Regions from separate parts of the Labrys sp. LIt4 genome, predicted to be linked through region 2. Evidence: predicted binding sites of a transcription regulator. Region 2 holds the regulator's gene; each other region holds the start of a gene.
The links. Region 2 encodes PhoB, which activates phosphate uptake and scavenging genes when phosphate is short. Its sites were predicted from a motif close to TGTCATNNANCTGTCAT; they were not measured.
Positions count from the first base shown of each region.

Region 1: J8I29_RS29110 (DUF47 family protein) is a predicted target of PhoB. The motif match lies at 2,041-2,057, and genes of this name have one in related genera.
Region 3: ppk2 (polyphosphate kinase 2) is a predicted target of PhoB. The motif match lies at 1,741-1,757, and genes of this name have one in related genera.
Region 4: J8I29_RS24545 (alkaline phosphatase) is a predicted target of PhoB. The motif match lies at 1,914-1,930, and genes of this name have one in related genera.

Region 1 is NZ_JAGIPY010000029.1:11,991-15,776, reverse strand. It holds gene J8I29_RS29120 (NAD(P)-dependent oxidoreductase) at 1-52, opposite strand, end outside; gene J8I29_RS29115 (inorganic phosphate transporter) at 370-1,374, opposite strand; gene J8I29_RS29110 (DUF47 family protein) at 1,374-2,018, opposite strand; gene J8I29_RS29105 (helix-turn-helix transcriptional regulator) at 2,439-2,732, shown strand; gene hyfB (hydrogenase 4 subunit B) at 2,737-3,786, shown strand, end outside.
Region 2 is NZ_JAGIPY010000001.1:26,127-29,912, reverse strand. It holds gene pstB (phosphate ABC transporter ATP-binding protein PstB) at 1-468, shown strand, start outside; gene phoU (phosphate signaling complex protein PhoU) at 503-1,222, shown strand; gene phoB (phosphate regulon transcriptional regulator PhoB) at 1,236-1,937, shown strand; gene J8I29_RS00110 (DUF6596 domain-containing protein) at 2,187-3,428, opposite strand; gene J8I29_RS00105 (YciI family protein) at 3,446-3,786, opposite strand, start outside.
Region 3 is NZ_JAGIPY010000002.1:182,273-186,058, forward strand. It holds gene J8I29_RS03790 (metallophosphoesterase) at 1-43, shown strand, start outside; gene J8I29_RS03795 (GMC family oxidoreductase N-terminal domain-containing protein) at 116-1,714, shown strand; gene ppk2 (polyphosphate kinase 2) at 1,851-2,771, shown strand; gene J8I29_RS03805 (glycine C-acetyltransferase) at 2,950-3,786, shown strand, end outside.
Region 4 is NZ_JAGIPY010000017.1:95,049-98,834, reverse strand. It holds gene J8I29_RS24545 (alkaline phosphatase) at 1-1,761, opposite strand, end outside; gene J8I29_RS24540 (murein L,D-transpeptidase family protein) at 2,268-3,786, shown strand, end outside.

The DNA of each region.
Region 1 (3,786 bases), on a different contig from region 2:
TGGCCTGGAGGGCCGACTCTCTCTGGGCCTTCAACGTCTGTATATTCGCCATGAGCCGGCATCTCCTGTTGCGGGTAAAAGAGACTTCCACAGCGCGGCTATAATCGCCCCGGCGCAACCGCGATATCGCAGAGCCGTCATGGACGTGCCGATGCAAGGCGATATTTGGTCGGCGACACGCCGAAGGCCTTCTTGAAGAACGTGACTTTTGTCATTGCCGGGCTTGACCCGGCATCCCGTTCGACTCCCCTTGCGCGCGGGGTGGCTTTGATAGCCGGCCCAGGCCTGGCTATGACAAATTCGGCGTGCTCCTCTCCTTAAAGCGCGGTCCGGGGGAGCCGTCGCGTCTGGCTCCGAGCTGGGGGGTGCTTAGCCGAACAGTGACGCCAGGACGTAAACCAGCGCCGAAATGATGGCCGCGGCCGGAAGCGTCACCACCCAGGCGACGACGATGTTGCTGGCCAGCCCCCAGCGCACGGCCGAGACCCGGCGAGCCGCGCCGACGCCGACAATGGCGCCCGTGATCGTATGCGTGGTCGACACCGGAATGCCCAGCCAGGTCGCGCCGAAAAGGGTCAAGGCACCGCCGGTTTCCGCGCAGAACCCCTGCATCGGATTGAGCCGGGTGATCTTCGATCCCATCGTGTGCACGATCCGCCAGCCGCCGGCCAACGTCCCGAGCGCCATCGCCGCCTGACAGGATAAGACGACCCAGAACGGCACATAGAAGCTGGAACCGAGATAGCCTTGCGAAAACAGCAGCACAGCGATGATGCCCATCGTCTTCTGGGCATCATTGCCGCCATGGCCCAGCGAATACAGCGAGGCGGAGACGAATTGGAGGACGCGGAAGGTACGATCGACGGCGAAAGGCGTTTGCCGGACGAAGATCCAGGACACGGCCAGAATCAGCACCAGAGCGAGGAAAAAGCCGATCGCCGGCGACAGGAAGATGGCCGCGACCGTCTTGGCAAGGCCTGAGAACACGATGGCGCTTCCGCCCGTCTTGGCGAGGCCCGCGCCTACAAGGCCGCCGACAAGGGCGTGCGAGGAGCTCGAGGGAATACCGAGCAGCCATGTGAGCACATTCCACACGATCGCACCCATCAGCGCGGCAAAGATCACCGCCGGCGTCACGATGCCGGGATCGATGATGCCGGTACCAAGCGTCTCGGCCACGTGCAGGCCGAAGAAAAGGAAGGCGATGAAATTGAAGAATGCCGCCCAGAACACGGCATATTGCGGCCTCAGCACGCGTGTCGAAACGATGGTGGCGATCGAATTGGCCGCATCGTGCAGGCCATTGAGAAAATCGAAAATGAGCCCGACGACGATCAGTCCGACCAGGAGCGGCAGAGCGAGAGCTGTTTCCATCAGACGTTCTCGATGACGATGCCGCTGATCTCGTTGGCAACATCCTCGAAGCGGTCGACGACCTTCTCCAGTTCGCCATAGATTTCGCTGCCGATGAGATAGGCCATGGCATTGTTGGTGCCATTGAGGCGGAAAAGGTTCTTCAGCCCCTCTTCGAAGAGCTCGTCCGATTTGTCCTCGACCCGCGTGACCTCTTCGGCAAGCGCGCTGAGCCGTGCCGAATTCGGCCCGATCTGTGCGAGCAACGGGATCGCCTCGGCCACCAGATGCGCAGCCTCCGCGATCAGCACACCCATCTCCCGCATGCCAGGCTCGAAGGCATGCTGTTCGAAGCGCCGAATGGTCTTCACCGTCTTGTTGAGCATATCGATCGCATCATCCATGGACTGGATCAGGTCCTTGATGTCACCGCGATCGAACGGCGTTATGAAACTGCGGCGGGTTGCTAGCAGCACTTCGCGGGTGATTTCGTCCGCTTCGCCTTCGAGTTCGACGATGCGGCTGCAGTGCGCTTCGATGTCGCCCTCGCCTGCAAGCATTGCCTTCATCGCCTCCGCCGCGCCGACGACCGTCTTCGAATGGCGCTCGAACAAGTGAAAGAACTTGTCTTCGCGCGGCAGAAGCTTCTTGAACCAGCTGAGCATGCATCGACTCCGGCTGCAGACCTGTCACATAACGGTCATAGATGAAAACCGTTGCGCGTAAAGGTCTGGTCGAGAAAGACCTCCACCGGGCGGTGGCCGCTTCGATCCTGCACCAGGCGGCGATGCGGCCATGTTCGAGTGATGCGCACATCCGTTCGTTCGCCGGTTCACCTCACGACGCAACACGCCACTGAATCGGATTGACCCGGCCCAGTTTTGCATCCGCTTCGCATCGAAGGTGAACGAAGTCCCCAGGAGGGGACTGCCGGCATTCACGGGAGATACAGGCATGGCGCCTCCCCCGCCGACGCGCCCTTTCGATTGAGGTATTAAACATCAATAATAACTGTTGATATAGTCATATATATGCACTAAACTGAAAATCATATATAAATTATGGCACTCAGTGAGCCTGAGGTAATGATCACTGCAGCGCAATTGCGGGCAGCCCGTGCCCTTCTCGGCATCGACCAGAGAAAGCTGGCCGCGCTCTCGGACCTTTCCGTGCCGACGATCCAACGCATGGAAGCGCGCTCGGGCCTCATCAGGGGCAATGTCGACTCCTTGATGAAGCTCGTGGAGGCCCTGTCGACGGCCGGTGTCGAACTGATCGGCGAGGACAGCGTCAGTCCGGCAGGCGGACGAGGCGTGCGCCTGAAGCCATCCGCCCCCAAGATTCCGAACGCCGCCGGCACGAACGGGATGGAGGGGTGAAGCCATGATGCTTGCCCTCGCTTTGGGATCTGTCGCGGCCCTGTTGGCCATTGCACTCGCGGCGCTTGCGGCAATCCGACTCTCGCGCGCAACGTCTCTTACCTATGCTGCGAGCCTGGGCGCGTCCCTGATGCTGCTCGCCACAGCCTTGGTCCAATTGCTCGGGCGCCTCCCCGCAGCGGATCTGCGGTTGCCGCTCGGCCTGCCCTGGATCGGCGCGAATTTTCACCTCGACGCGCTGAGTGCCTTCTTCCTTGCCATCATCAATCTCGGTGCTGCCGCTGCAAGCCTCTACGCGCTGGGCTATGGGAAGCACGAGCACGAGCCGGCCCGCGTATTGCCGTTCTACCCGGCTTTCCTGGCCGGCATGAACGCCGTCATCCTTGCGGCGGATGCCTTCGCCTTCCTGTTTTCCTGGGAAATGATGTCACTGGCCTCCTGGGCACTGGTGCTCGCGCATCATCGTGAGGACGACAACCTCAAGGCCGGCTATGTCTATATCGTGATGGCGAGTTTCGGTTCGCTGGTCCTGCTGCTGGCCTTCGGCCTCTTGGCCGGCAGCCAGGGGGGGTACGCTTTCGACCAAATACGCCATCACGTCCCGGCAGGGGCGGTGACCGCGACGGTGCTCGCTCTGGCGACGCTCGGCGCCGGCTCGAAGGCCGGCCTGGTACCTCTCCATGTCTGGTTGCCCCTCGCCCACCCGGCAGCGCCGAGCCATGTCTCGGCCCTCATGAGCGGGGTGATGACCAAGGTTGCGATCTATGCCTTCATCCGCATCGTGTTCGACCTGTTGGGCCCGCCGGATTGGTGGTGGAGCGTCCCGATCCTGGCCGCTGCCGGTGCCTCGGCGGTCCTCGGTATTCTCCAGGCCCTGATGCAGACCGATCTCAAGCGGCTGCTCGCCTATAGTACGATCGAGAATGTCGGGCTGATATTCGCCGGCCTCGGCCTGGCACTGGCTTTTCAGGCCAATGGCCTTCATGCGGCCGCCGCATTGGCCATGACGGCGGCCTTGTTCCACATCCTCAACCACACGCTGTTCAAGAGCGTG
Region 2 (3,786 bases):
TTCCCGATGTCGATCTATGACAACATCGCCTTCGGCGTGCGCCTGCATGAGTCGATCTCCAAGGCGGAGATGGACCAGCGCGTCGAATGGTGCCTCACCAAGGCCGCCTTGTGGAACGAAGTGAAGGATCGCCTGCACGCTTCGGCGCTCGGCATGTCCGGCGGCCAGCAGCAGCGCCTGTGCATCGCCCGCACCATCGCGGTGAAACCCGAAGTCGTGCTGCTGGACGAACCGACCTCCGCTCTCGATCCGATCTCGACCGCCAAGATCGAGGAACTGATCGACGAATTGAAGCGGGACTTCACCATCGTCATCGTCACGCACAATATGCAGCAGGCGGCGCGTTGCGCGGATGTCACGGCCTTCTTCTATCTGGGCGACCTCATCGAGGTCGGCCAGACCAACAAGATGTTCACCACCCCGAACGACAGCCGTACGCAGGACTACATCACCGGCCGCTTTGGCTGATCCCCGGCCAGCGTCGAATTCATTTGGAGGCGGCATGTCCGACCATATCGTTACATCCTTCGATCAGGAACTGCGCGAACTGCGCAACATGATCGCCGAAATGGGTGGCTATGCCGAAAAGAGCGTAGCCGACAGCGTCGAGGCCCTGCTCAAGCGCGATACCCAGCGCGCCAAGGCGGTGATCGAACTCGACGCCGCGATCGACAAGCTGCAGCGCCAGGTCGAGGACCGCGCCATCCTGGTGATCGCCAAGCGCCAGCCACTGGCGCTCGACCTGCGCGAGATCGTCTCGGCCCTGCGCGTGGCCAACGACCTCGAGCGTATCGGCGACCTCGGCAAGAACGTCGCCAAGCGCGTGGTGGCGATCCATGGCCATATCCAGCCGACGCAGCTCTTCGGCGGCTTCGATCACATGGCCGATCTGGTACTCGAGCAGCTCAAGCAGGTGCTCGATGCCTTCGCCCAGCGCAATGTCGACGAGGCCCTCTCCGTCTGGCGTTCCGATGGCGAGATCGACGCGATGTACACCTCGCTGTTCCGCGAATTGCTGACCTATATGATGGAAGATCCGCGCAATATCGGCTTTTGCACCCATCTTCTGTTCTGCGCCAAGAACATCGAGCGCATCGGCGACCACGCCACCAACATCGCCGAGACGGTCCATTATCTCGTGACCGGTGAATCGCCGGCCGGCGAGCGGCCCAAGGCGGACAACAGCACCGATCTCGTCGACCTTCCTGTGCCGGCTAAATAACAAGGGATAGGCCATGCCTCCCAAAGTTCTGATCGTCGAGGACGAAGAAGCGCTGACCCTGCTGCTGCGCTACAATCTCGAAGCCGAAGGCTATGAGGTGGACAGCGTCGCACGCGGGGACGATGCCGAAATCCGCCTGCGCGAAAGTGTGCCGGACCTGGTTCTGTTGGACTGGATGCTGCCGGGCCTGTCCGGTATCGAGCTGTGCCGCCGCATCCGCATGCGGCCGGAGACGGAACGCCTGCCCGTGATCATGCTCACGGCGCGCGGCGAGGAAACCGAACGCGTGCGCGGCCTCGCCACCGGCGCGGACGACTATGTCGTCAAGCCCTTCTCCGTGCCCGAGCTGTCGGCCCGCGTGCGCGCCTTGCTGCGCCGGGCCAAGCCCGACCATGTCGCCTCCCTGCTCAAGGCGGGCGACATCTCGCTCGACCGCGAGACCAAGCGCGTCCATCGCGGCAATCGCGAGATCCGCCTCGGCCCGACCGAATTCCGCCTGCTCGAATTCCTGATGCAGGCGCCGGGCCGGGTGTTCGCGCGCGAACAGCTGCTCGACAGCGTCTGGGGACGGGACGTCTATATCGACGAGCGCACGGTCGACGTGCATGTCGGGCGTCTGCGCAAGGCGATGAACCGCACCCGCGAGATCGATCCGATCCGCACCGTGCGCGGCGCCGGCTATTCCTTCGACGAGACCTTCGCCAAGCAGTCCTGAGGGCGGTTTGCGGGGCATTGCCCACTCGCTTCGTTTCGCAAAGCCTGCGCGACGTAGAGAGTAATAGCAGTACGCTTTGAATTCGACTCATCGAACGTCATTGCGAGCGAAGCGAAGCAATCCAGGAGCCCCGAACTCCAGGCCTGCGAGTTGCTGGATTGCTTCGCCTTGCTCGCAATGACGGGCCGGGATTTCGCGATTTGGTGTAAGGGTGAGCCTCAGTGTCCGGCCTGCTCCCCCGCTCCGCGATCACGCCCCCAGATCCGCCTGCCGCCGCTGCAGATAGCGTCGGATGGCGGGGTCGCTCTCCAGGCCGATCGCCCGCGAATAGGCGTCGCGGGCGTCCTGCGGCCGCGCGGCCCGCGCCAGCAGGTCCGCCCGCGCCGCCCAATAGGGCTGGTAGTCGGCGATACGCCGGTCGCGAACGACCTCGTCGAGCGCGGCAAGGCCTGCCTCCGGCCCATCCAGACGTGCCAGGGCCACGGCATGGTTGATCGCGGCGACCGGCGAGGCCGTCAGCAGCACCAGTGCCTCGTAGAGGGTCGCGATCGCCGCCCAGTCGGTGGTTGCACAGATGCGCCGATGCGCATGAGCCGACTGCAGCGCTGCTTCGAGCTGATAACGCCCGATCCGCCCGGATCGGCCGGCCTCAGCCAGCAGGGCTTCCGCCTCCTCGATGAGAACGGCATTCCACAGCGACGTATCCTGCTGCTCAAGCGGGATATAGTCGCCCGACCTGCCGCGGCGGGCCTCCCGGCGCGCCTCGGCATGCAGCATCAGGGAAAGCAGGCCGAGCACCTCCGGCTCGTCCGGCAGGAGCGAGACCAGCAGCCGGCCGAGCCAGATGCCTTCCCCCGACAGATTGCGCTCGCGAGCCTGGGCGCCCTCCGGATCGGCCCAGCCCTCGGCATAGACGGCGTAGACGGCTTCCAGCACCGCATCGAGACGGCCGGGCAACTCATCGGGCTCGGGAATGCTGAAGGGAATGCGGGCCTGCTTGATCTTGAGCTTGGCGCGCACCAGCCGCTGGCTCATGGCCGCCGGCGAGACCAGGAAGGCGCTGGCGATGGCCCCGGCATCGAATCCCAATGTCGCCTGGAGGATCAGCGGCGCGCGCACGGACACATCGAGCGCCGGATGGGCGCAGGCGAACATCAGGCGCAGGCGCTCATCGGGAATGACATGCCGCTCGCCCTGCCCCGAGGCGAGGGTTTCGATATGGTGGATAACCTCGTTCGCCTTCTCGCCGCGCAACTTGGCGCGGCGGGCGGCGTCGATCTGCCTGCGGCGAGCCGTCGTCAGCAGCCAGGCCTCGGGGTTGGCAGGCACTCCGCCCGCCGGCCAATGCTCCAGGGCTGCCGCAAAGGCGTCGGCCAGGGCGTCCTCCGCGCCCGCAATGTCGCCGGAACGCGCCGCCAGAAGAGCGACGAGCCGTCCATAGCTGCGTCGCGCGACGGTTTCGGCAAGCGCGGCGGCGGGCGCTGAGGACACCGGCCGGGCCGTCCGGCTCAGTAGTCTTTCGGATCCCATATCGGCCGGACCTCGATGGTGCCGACGGCAGCACTCGGGCACCGCGCCGCCCAGCCGATCGCCGCATCCAGATCCGCCACATCGATGAGGTAGAAACCGCCCAGCTGTTCCCTGGTATCGGCATAGGGGCCGTTCAGCACCTGGGTCTTGCCATCCGCGATCCGCACCGAGGTGGCCGCCGCCGTCGGGCGCAGGCGATTCCAGCCCAGCAGGATCCCGGCCGATTGCAGGGCCTGGGTATAGGACTGATAGGCTGCCAGCATCGCCTGCTTGCTGGCGGGCTCCACCTTCTGCATGGCCTCTTCGGAACTGTAGATCA
Region 3 (3,786 bases), on a different contig from region 2:
GATGATCACCCTGGGGGCGGGGCTGCCGGCGTCCGAGGCCTAATCCGTTTGCACTCCTGCCAAAGTTGTGAAACACAACGAACTCGTCTGACAATTGGGGCGGGTTCTGATCGCAATGACTTACGACACCATCATCGTCGGCGGCGGCTCGTCTGGCTGCGTGACAGCCATGCGGCTCGTGCGCGATCTCGGCCAGCGCGTATTGATGCTGGAAGCCGGCCCCGCCCGCATGAATCCGATCATGCATATGCCGGCCGGCTACATGAAATATCTGGCCAAGGACACCTATCTCACCATGCATAGGATGGAGCGCCAGCCCCAGCTCGACGGGCGCGCGACCATCGTGCCGCAGGGGCGGGTGCTTGGCGGCGGTTCCTCGGTCAATGCCATGGTCTATATGCGCGGCCAGCCGGCCGATTATGACAATTGGGCCGACAATTACGGGGCGGAAGGCTGGCGCTATGCCGATATCCTTCCGCATTTCATCGCAATGGAAGGCAATGCCGATCTCGACACGCCGGTGCATGGCACCGCCGGTCCGCTCAAGGTCACCAGGCCGCTCTATACCTGCGAGATGACCAGGGCCTTCCTGGAAGCGCTTCCGTCTCTGGGCGAGCCGCTCAACCCCGACTTCAATTCCGGACGCCAGCGCGGCGTGGGCCTCATGCAGGGCACCATGGATCCGGCGACGAAGCGCCGCTGCTCGGCCGTGGATGCCTTCCTGCCGCTGGTGCGCGGCGACGAACGTCTGACCATCACCACCGAAGCGATCGTGACGCGCCTCGTCATCGAGGGGAACCGCTGCACGGGTGTGGACTATGTCGAGGGAGGCCGAACCCAGAGAGCGTCCGCCGCCACGGTGATCCTCGCCGCCGGCACCTATGTCACGCCCAAGCTCCTGATGCTGTCAGGCATCGGCCCGGCCGACCATCTCCTGCGCCACGGCATCAAGCCCCGGGTTGACCTGCCGGGGGTGGGAGAGAACCTGCAGGATCATTGCGAGGTGCCGGTGATCGCCGCCTCCAACGGTCGCTACGGCTATTTCGGCCAGGACAAGGGCTGGAACATGATCCGCAACGGCCTCGACTATCTCCTGCGCAAGCGGGGGCCGGTAACCACCACGGGCGTGGAGGCCTGCGTCTTCACCAATCCCGACGACCCGCAGGCCGATGCATCGCTGAAGATCTATTGCGTGCCGACTGTCTATCTCGACCGCGACATCACCGATGTCACCGCCTGCGACGGTGTGACCTTCACCACCTGCCTGCTCAGGCCGAAATCGCGAGGGACGGTGAGGCTGCGTTCGGCGGATCCGCTCGAGCCGCCGGTTGTCGACGGCGGTTTCCTCAAACATCCCGAGGATATCAGGCTGATGATCGCGGGCCTGCGTTTTGCCCGTTCCTTCCTTGACACTTCGCCGATCAAGGAGAAGATCTCCCATGAGATGCTGCCGGGTGCCGACAAGGTTTCCGACGCCGATTTGCACGCCCATTGCAAGCGTATGGTCAAGACCAACTACCACCCCGTCGGCACGGCGCGCATGGGACGGGACGATGATCCGATGGCGGTCCTCGATTCCCAGCTGCGTGTGCGCGGCGTCGAGGGCTTGCGCGTATTCGACTGCTCGGTGATGCCCGAGATCGTCAGCGCCAATACCAATGCCCCGGTGATGGCCATCGCCCATCGCGCCGTGGAGTGGCTGAAGACGGGCTGACCGCCCGGCGAGGAGCTTGCCGGACGTGTCACATAACTGAAATATTCCTGCACTACGCGCTTCACGAAAGCATGGGCCTATGGCGCCCGAGACATGCCTGGCCGATCGGAACGGCCTTCTCGCAAGGAGTATTCGCATGACGACGCCAGCGGATAGCAGACCCAATCTCGACCGTATCCGGCAAGAAATCGCCGATGGATATGATGAAGAACTCGAATTGGAGCTGGAAGAGGCACGCCTCGACCGCATTCTGGGGGATGCACCCGAGCTGGAGGAGCGCGATACGCTCGATCGCAAGATCTATTTCCGCGAGCTCTTCCGCCTGCAGCACGAACTGGTCGAGCTGCAGGACTGGATCCAGCACCACAAGCTGCGGGTGGTGGTGCTGTTCGAAGGGCGCGATTCCGCGGGCAAGGGCGGCGTGATCAAGCGCATCACCCAGCGCCTCAATCCGCGCATCTGTCGCGTGGCCGCCTTGCCGGCGCCCAACGAGCGTGAGCGCACGCAGTGGTATTTCCAGCGTTATGTCGCCCATCTGCCGGCCGGCGGCGAGATGGTGCTGTTCGACCGCAGCTGGTACAACCGGGCAGGCGTCGAGCATGTCATGGGCTTTTGCACCGATGCCGAATATGAGGAGTTCTTCCGCTCCGTGCCCGAATTCGAGCGCATGCTGGTGCGCTCGGGCATCATCCTGTTGAAATACTGGTTCTCGATCACCGACGAGGAGCAGGAATTCCGCTTCAACATGCGTATCCAGGATCCGCTCAAACAGTGGAAGCTGAGCCCGATGGACGTGGAATCGCGCCGGCGCTGGGAAGACTATACCAGGGCCAAGGAAGTGATGCTGGAACGCACCCATATTCCCGAGGCACCCTGGTGGGTGGTCGAGGCCGTGGACAAGAAGCGCGCGCGCCTCAACTGCATCAGCCATCTGCTCAGCCAGATTCCCTATGGCCAGGTCGAGCATCCGCCGGTCGTCCTGCCCGAGCGGGAGCGCCACGAGGATTATGTGCGCCATCCCGTACCCTCGGAAATGTATGTGCCGAACGTGTTCTGAAGCATTTTTGCCCCGAGTGTGGGCGACAAGGCCAGGGACGTCGCCCGTCATCGTGGCGCCTCGCTTCGCGGCCGGCCGAAGCGGGGCGCCATCCGCTTTTGGCATGATCTCATCATTTGAAGCGCGGTCGGTTTTGGCTTAGGCCTGTGAGCCCAAACAGGTACAAGGGAGCCGCCCGATGTCGCTCATCGATCATGTCAAATCCACCCTGACGGAAATCGCCAGGGACGGCTTGTGGAAGAGCGAACGCGAGATTGCCGGCCCGCAGCGCGCCCGCATCGAAGTGGCCGCCGAGGCCGGACGGCGGCCGATGCTCAATCTATGCGCCAACAACTATCTCGGCCTTGCCGACAATCCCGAGATCATCGCCACCGCCAAGCAGGCGATGGACGGCCATGGCTTCGGCATGGCCTCGGTGCGCTTCATCTGCGGCACGCAGACCCTGCATCGCGAACTCGAGCGCACCATCGCCCGTTATCTCAACAAGGACGATGCGATTCTCTTCGCCGCCTGCTTCGACGCCAATGGCGGGGTGTTCGAACCGCTGCTCGGCGCCGAGGATGCCATCGTCTCCGACAGTCTGAACCATGCTTCGATCATCGATGGCGTGCGCCTGTGCAAGGCCAAGCGCTATCGCTTCGCCAATGGCGACATGAACGATCTCGAAGTGCAGCTGCAGGCGGCCCGCGCCGACAATGCCCGCCACATCTTGATCGCGACCGACGGCGTCTTCTCGATGGACGGCTATCTCGCCGATCTGAAGACGCTTACGGAACTCGCCGGGCGCTATGGGGCGAATGTGATGGTGGATGATTGCCATGCGACCGGCTTCATCGGCCCCGAGGGGCGCGGCACGCCCGCCCGCGCCGGGGTAGAGGACAAGGTCGATATCCTCACAGGCACGCTGGGCAAGGCCCTTGGTGGAGCGATGGGCGGCTATGTCGCCGCCAGCCAGCCGATCATCGATCTCCTGCGCCAGCGCGCGCGCCCCTATCTGTTCTCCAACTCGCTGGCT
Region 4 (3,786 bases), on a different contig from region 2:
GGCCTTCTGAGGGCCGGAGGCGCCGAGCGCGAAGGCGTCAGCAAGAACGCGATAGACGTCGCTTTCTTCCAGATAGCCCTTGAAGCCTTCGGCGCCCGGGCCCGTTGCCTGCAGCACGACGTCGTCGACGGCGTGGGCGGTGCTGTCGTTGTTGCGCGGGATGTTGCCCTGCACGAAGACGGCGCCGGGCACGTCCTTATAGGCGGGATTGGCGACATATTCCTTCTTCTCGTTCTGGATGGCCGGCTCATAGGGGCCGTCCAGCTTCGGGCTGAAGGTCTCGTAGTGATCGGGATAGTTTCCGTAGACGATGGCCAGGCGCTTGCTGGGATCGATCTTGTCGGGATAGCCGTCGCCGTCCTTGTCCTCGTAATTGGTGAAGCCGGCCTCGGCATAGATGCCGACCTTCTCGCGCATGTCGGTGCCGGGCTTGCTGTCGTCGACGGTGCCGATGATCGACATGGAATGGGTATGGTCGCCGGTGGCGACGATCAGCGTGTCGGGATGGGTCTTGGCGAATTCGCGCGCCACGCCGATTGCCTTGTCGAATTCGATGGTGTCATAGAGCGAGCGCTCGCCATCCTGCGCATGCGACATCTTGTCGACCGTGGCGGCTTCCACCATTAGGAAGAAGCCTTCCGGATTCTTGGACAGCTGGTCGAGGGCCGTCTTGGTCATGTCGACCAGGCCGGGCTGGTTGGGGAACTTCTCCACCGTGCCCTTCTTGAGCAGGTTGCGGTCGAGCGCCACGTCCATGTTGCCGGTGTGGAAGAGGCCGAGGATCTTGCCGGTATTGGTGCCGGAAGCCGCGGCGAGGCTGTCCTTGTCGGTGGCGACAGTGTAGCCGGCATCCTTGAAGAGCTGGATATAGTCCTTGTCGTCCTTGCGCTTGGAGCCGGTGGTCGATTTCGGCAGGAAATAGGCCGAGCCGCCGCCCAGGATGATTTCGGGCTTCACGTCGTAGAACATGCCGACGATTTCTGCCTTGTCGGCCCGCTTGCGGGTGTGGGCGACCACGGCGGCGGGGGTGGCGTCCTCGATCTCGGCGGTGGATATCACGCCGATCGACTTCTTGGACGTGCGGCGCAGCGCCTCCGCGATAGTCTCGACACGCGGATCATCCAGGGTGGCGGGCGTGCGGTCGGCGTAGACACCGAGAGCGTTCACCGCCGTCTTGTGCCCGGTCATATAGGCCGACATGGTGTTGGCGCTGTCCGTGGCGATGGCGTCCGTGGCCGAAGTGCCGATGAAGGCCATGTGGTCGAGGTCGTCCATGTTGAGACGGCCATTGGCCTTGCCCTCGGTCATGCCCTTGGACATGATGCGCGCGCCGGTGCGATTGGCGACCGTCAGGCCGTCGCCGAGCAGAAAGATGATGTTCTTGGCCTTGGGCGTGGCGGGCGTGCCGAAGACGTCCCAGGTCACGCTGCGACTCTGTCCGCCGGCCGAGACTTCGACCTTGTAGGTGCCGGGCACGCCGAGGGTGAGGCCGCGCAGCAGCACCGCCGAGCCGAGATCCTTGTCGTCCTTGCCCTTTTCGGAGGCGATGAACTCGACGTCCTTGCCGAACACACCCTTGTAGTCCTGGCCGTTGACGGTAACGCGCACATCCTCCGGCTTCACGGTGCCGGCGAACTCGGCCTTGAAGTCGAAGGGCGAGCCGGCCAGGATGGTGGCGCGGTCGAGAGGATAGATGCCCGCGGCCTGGCTGGGACCGATCAGCATGGTGGTGACCGCAAGAGCGGCGAGGAGCGTGCGCATGGCAATCCTTTCGCGATGCGAAGCCGACTTTGTCACTGGAGCCTCCCGCGGTTTGGCGAAGGTGCCGCACTTGCAAAGACGCGCCGAAACAAAGAGCTGGAAGACAGCGCGTTCCCCCTGAACGCGCTTTGCGCTAGGGATAGCCAGCGCGTGCGACAGGTCCATGACAGCGAGCAGGCTCAGGATCAGCCCGCTTCATACGCAGTATAGGGGCGGCTCGTTCGCCCGGGGGGAGCGGCGAAGACTCCATCCCGCAATCCATTGTCCTGTGCGGTCCGAGGTCTCGTCGCGGCGATGCTTGTCGAGTGGTGAGGAAATCTATAGGGTCGCCAGCCAGTTTCGGGTGAAAGGCCCCTATCGGCAGGGCGTGGAATCAGGCATTGTGCCGTTAAGAGTTCGTTCACGCTGTTGCGTAACCACGATTGGCCCACGACTTGCGGCGAGTGGTCGTTGACTGTAAATGTCCCTTAGTCTGTATTACTGACTTTGCACGGGTTCACTGGTTCATGACCGCTCACTTCAAGTTGATGCGCAAGATTGCAATGGCCGTGCCGGTTCTTTTGCTGGCGGCGGCCTGTTCCAATCAGAATGGCGCAAGTGTTCGCTCGACTAGCCCGGTGCCGCAGGCGCTGATTGCCGAAATGCAGGCCAAGGGCATGGCGCGTTCTGCGCCGATCCTGGTGCGCATCTACAAGAAGGAGTCCGAACTCGAAATCTGGAAGCAGACATCGAGTGGACGTTATGCCCTGCTCAAGAGCTATCCGGTCTGCCGCTGGTCGGGCCAGCTCGGTCCGAAGAAGAGCGAGGGCGATCGGCAGGTGCCCGAGGGCTTCTATGCCGTGAGCATGAGCAGCCTCAATCCGAATTCGCAATATTACCTGTCCTTCGACATCGGCTATCCCAACAATTTCGATCGTCAGCTCGGCCGCGCCGGCGGCAACATCATGGTGCACGGCTCCTGCTCTTCGCGCGGCTGCTTTGCCATGACCGACAAGCAGGTGGCCGAGATCTATGCCGTGGCGCGCGAGGCGCTGCAGGGCGGCCAGGCTTCGTTCCAGGTGCAGTCGCTGCCCTTCCGCATGACGCCCGAGAACATGGCCCGCAATCGCCGCAATCCGAATATCGGCTTCTGGCAGAATCTCAAGGAAGGCACCGACAATTTCGAGGTCACCAAGCAGACGGTGAAGGTCGATGTCTGCAAGGGCCGCTATGTCTTCAACGGCAATGGCGGGACCGAGTGCGGTATCGCTCCGGCGAACCAAAGCGTGGCTGCCGCCGTCTACGAGAAGCGGCGCAGCGACGATGCCAAGATCACCGCGCTGATCGCCTCCGGTACCAAGGCCGTCAACTATATCTATCAGGACGGCGGTTCCAATCCGGTGTTCGCAGCGCGTGCCGTCGATCAGTCGGCGGTGCCCGGCAAGGATCGGCCCTTCAGCTATTCGCGCGTCGACGTGACCGAAGTGGCGCTCAATGACGCGGGTGCCCCGGCGACGGAAGCGGATGCGAATGCGGCCCATCGCGTCACCTATGCCGCAGCCGAAAGCCTGCTCTATTCGGAAGCCGCAGTGGCCCGCAAGCCGATCAAGGGCGCGGCGGATCCCAAGGCTGTCGCCAAGCGCCAGGAGGCCGTCTATGCCCGCCTGATGGGCAGCAAGTTGCCGGCTCCGATACCGCAGACGCCGGTGGCGGTGGCCGCTGCACCGGTTGCTTCCAGTGCGCCGGCCAGCCAGCTGGTGGCTTCGGCCGCGCCGGAAGGCCAGCCCTTCTATGCGCGCTGGCTTGGCTTTGCGCCGACCGAGCAGCCGGCTTCGCCGGTTGCGGCGATCAAGGTCGATCCGATCCAGACCGGCACGGTGCCCGATGCCAAGCCCAAGCCGGGCAAGGCAAAGACGCTGACGCCGGGCAAGCCGATGATGGCCGCGGCGGCACTGCCGGCCGCGCAGATGGCCGAACTGCCGCCGGCGATCACCAATCCGCCGACCGAGCAGCCCTTCTACAAGCGCTGGCTGGGCCTGGGCGGCG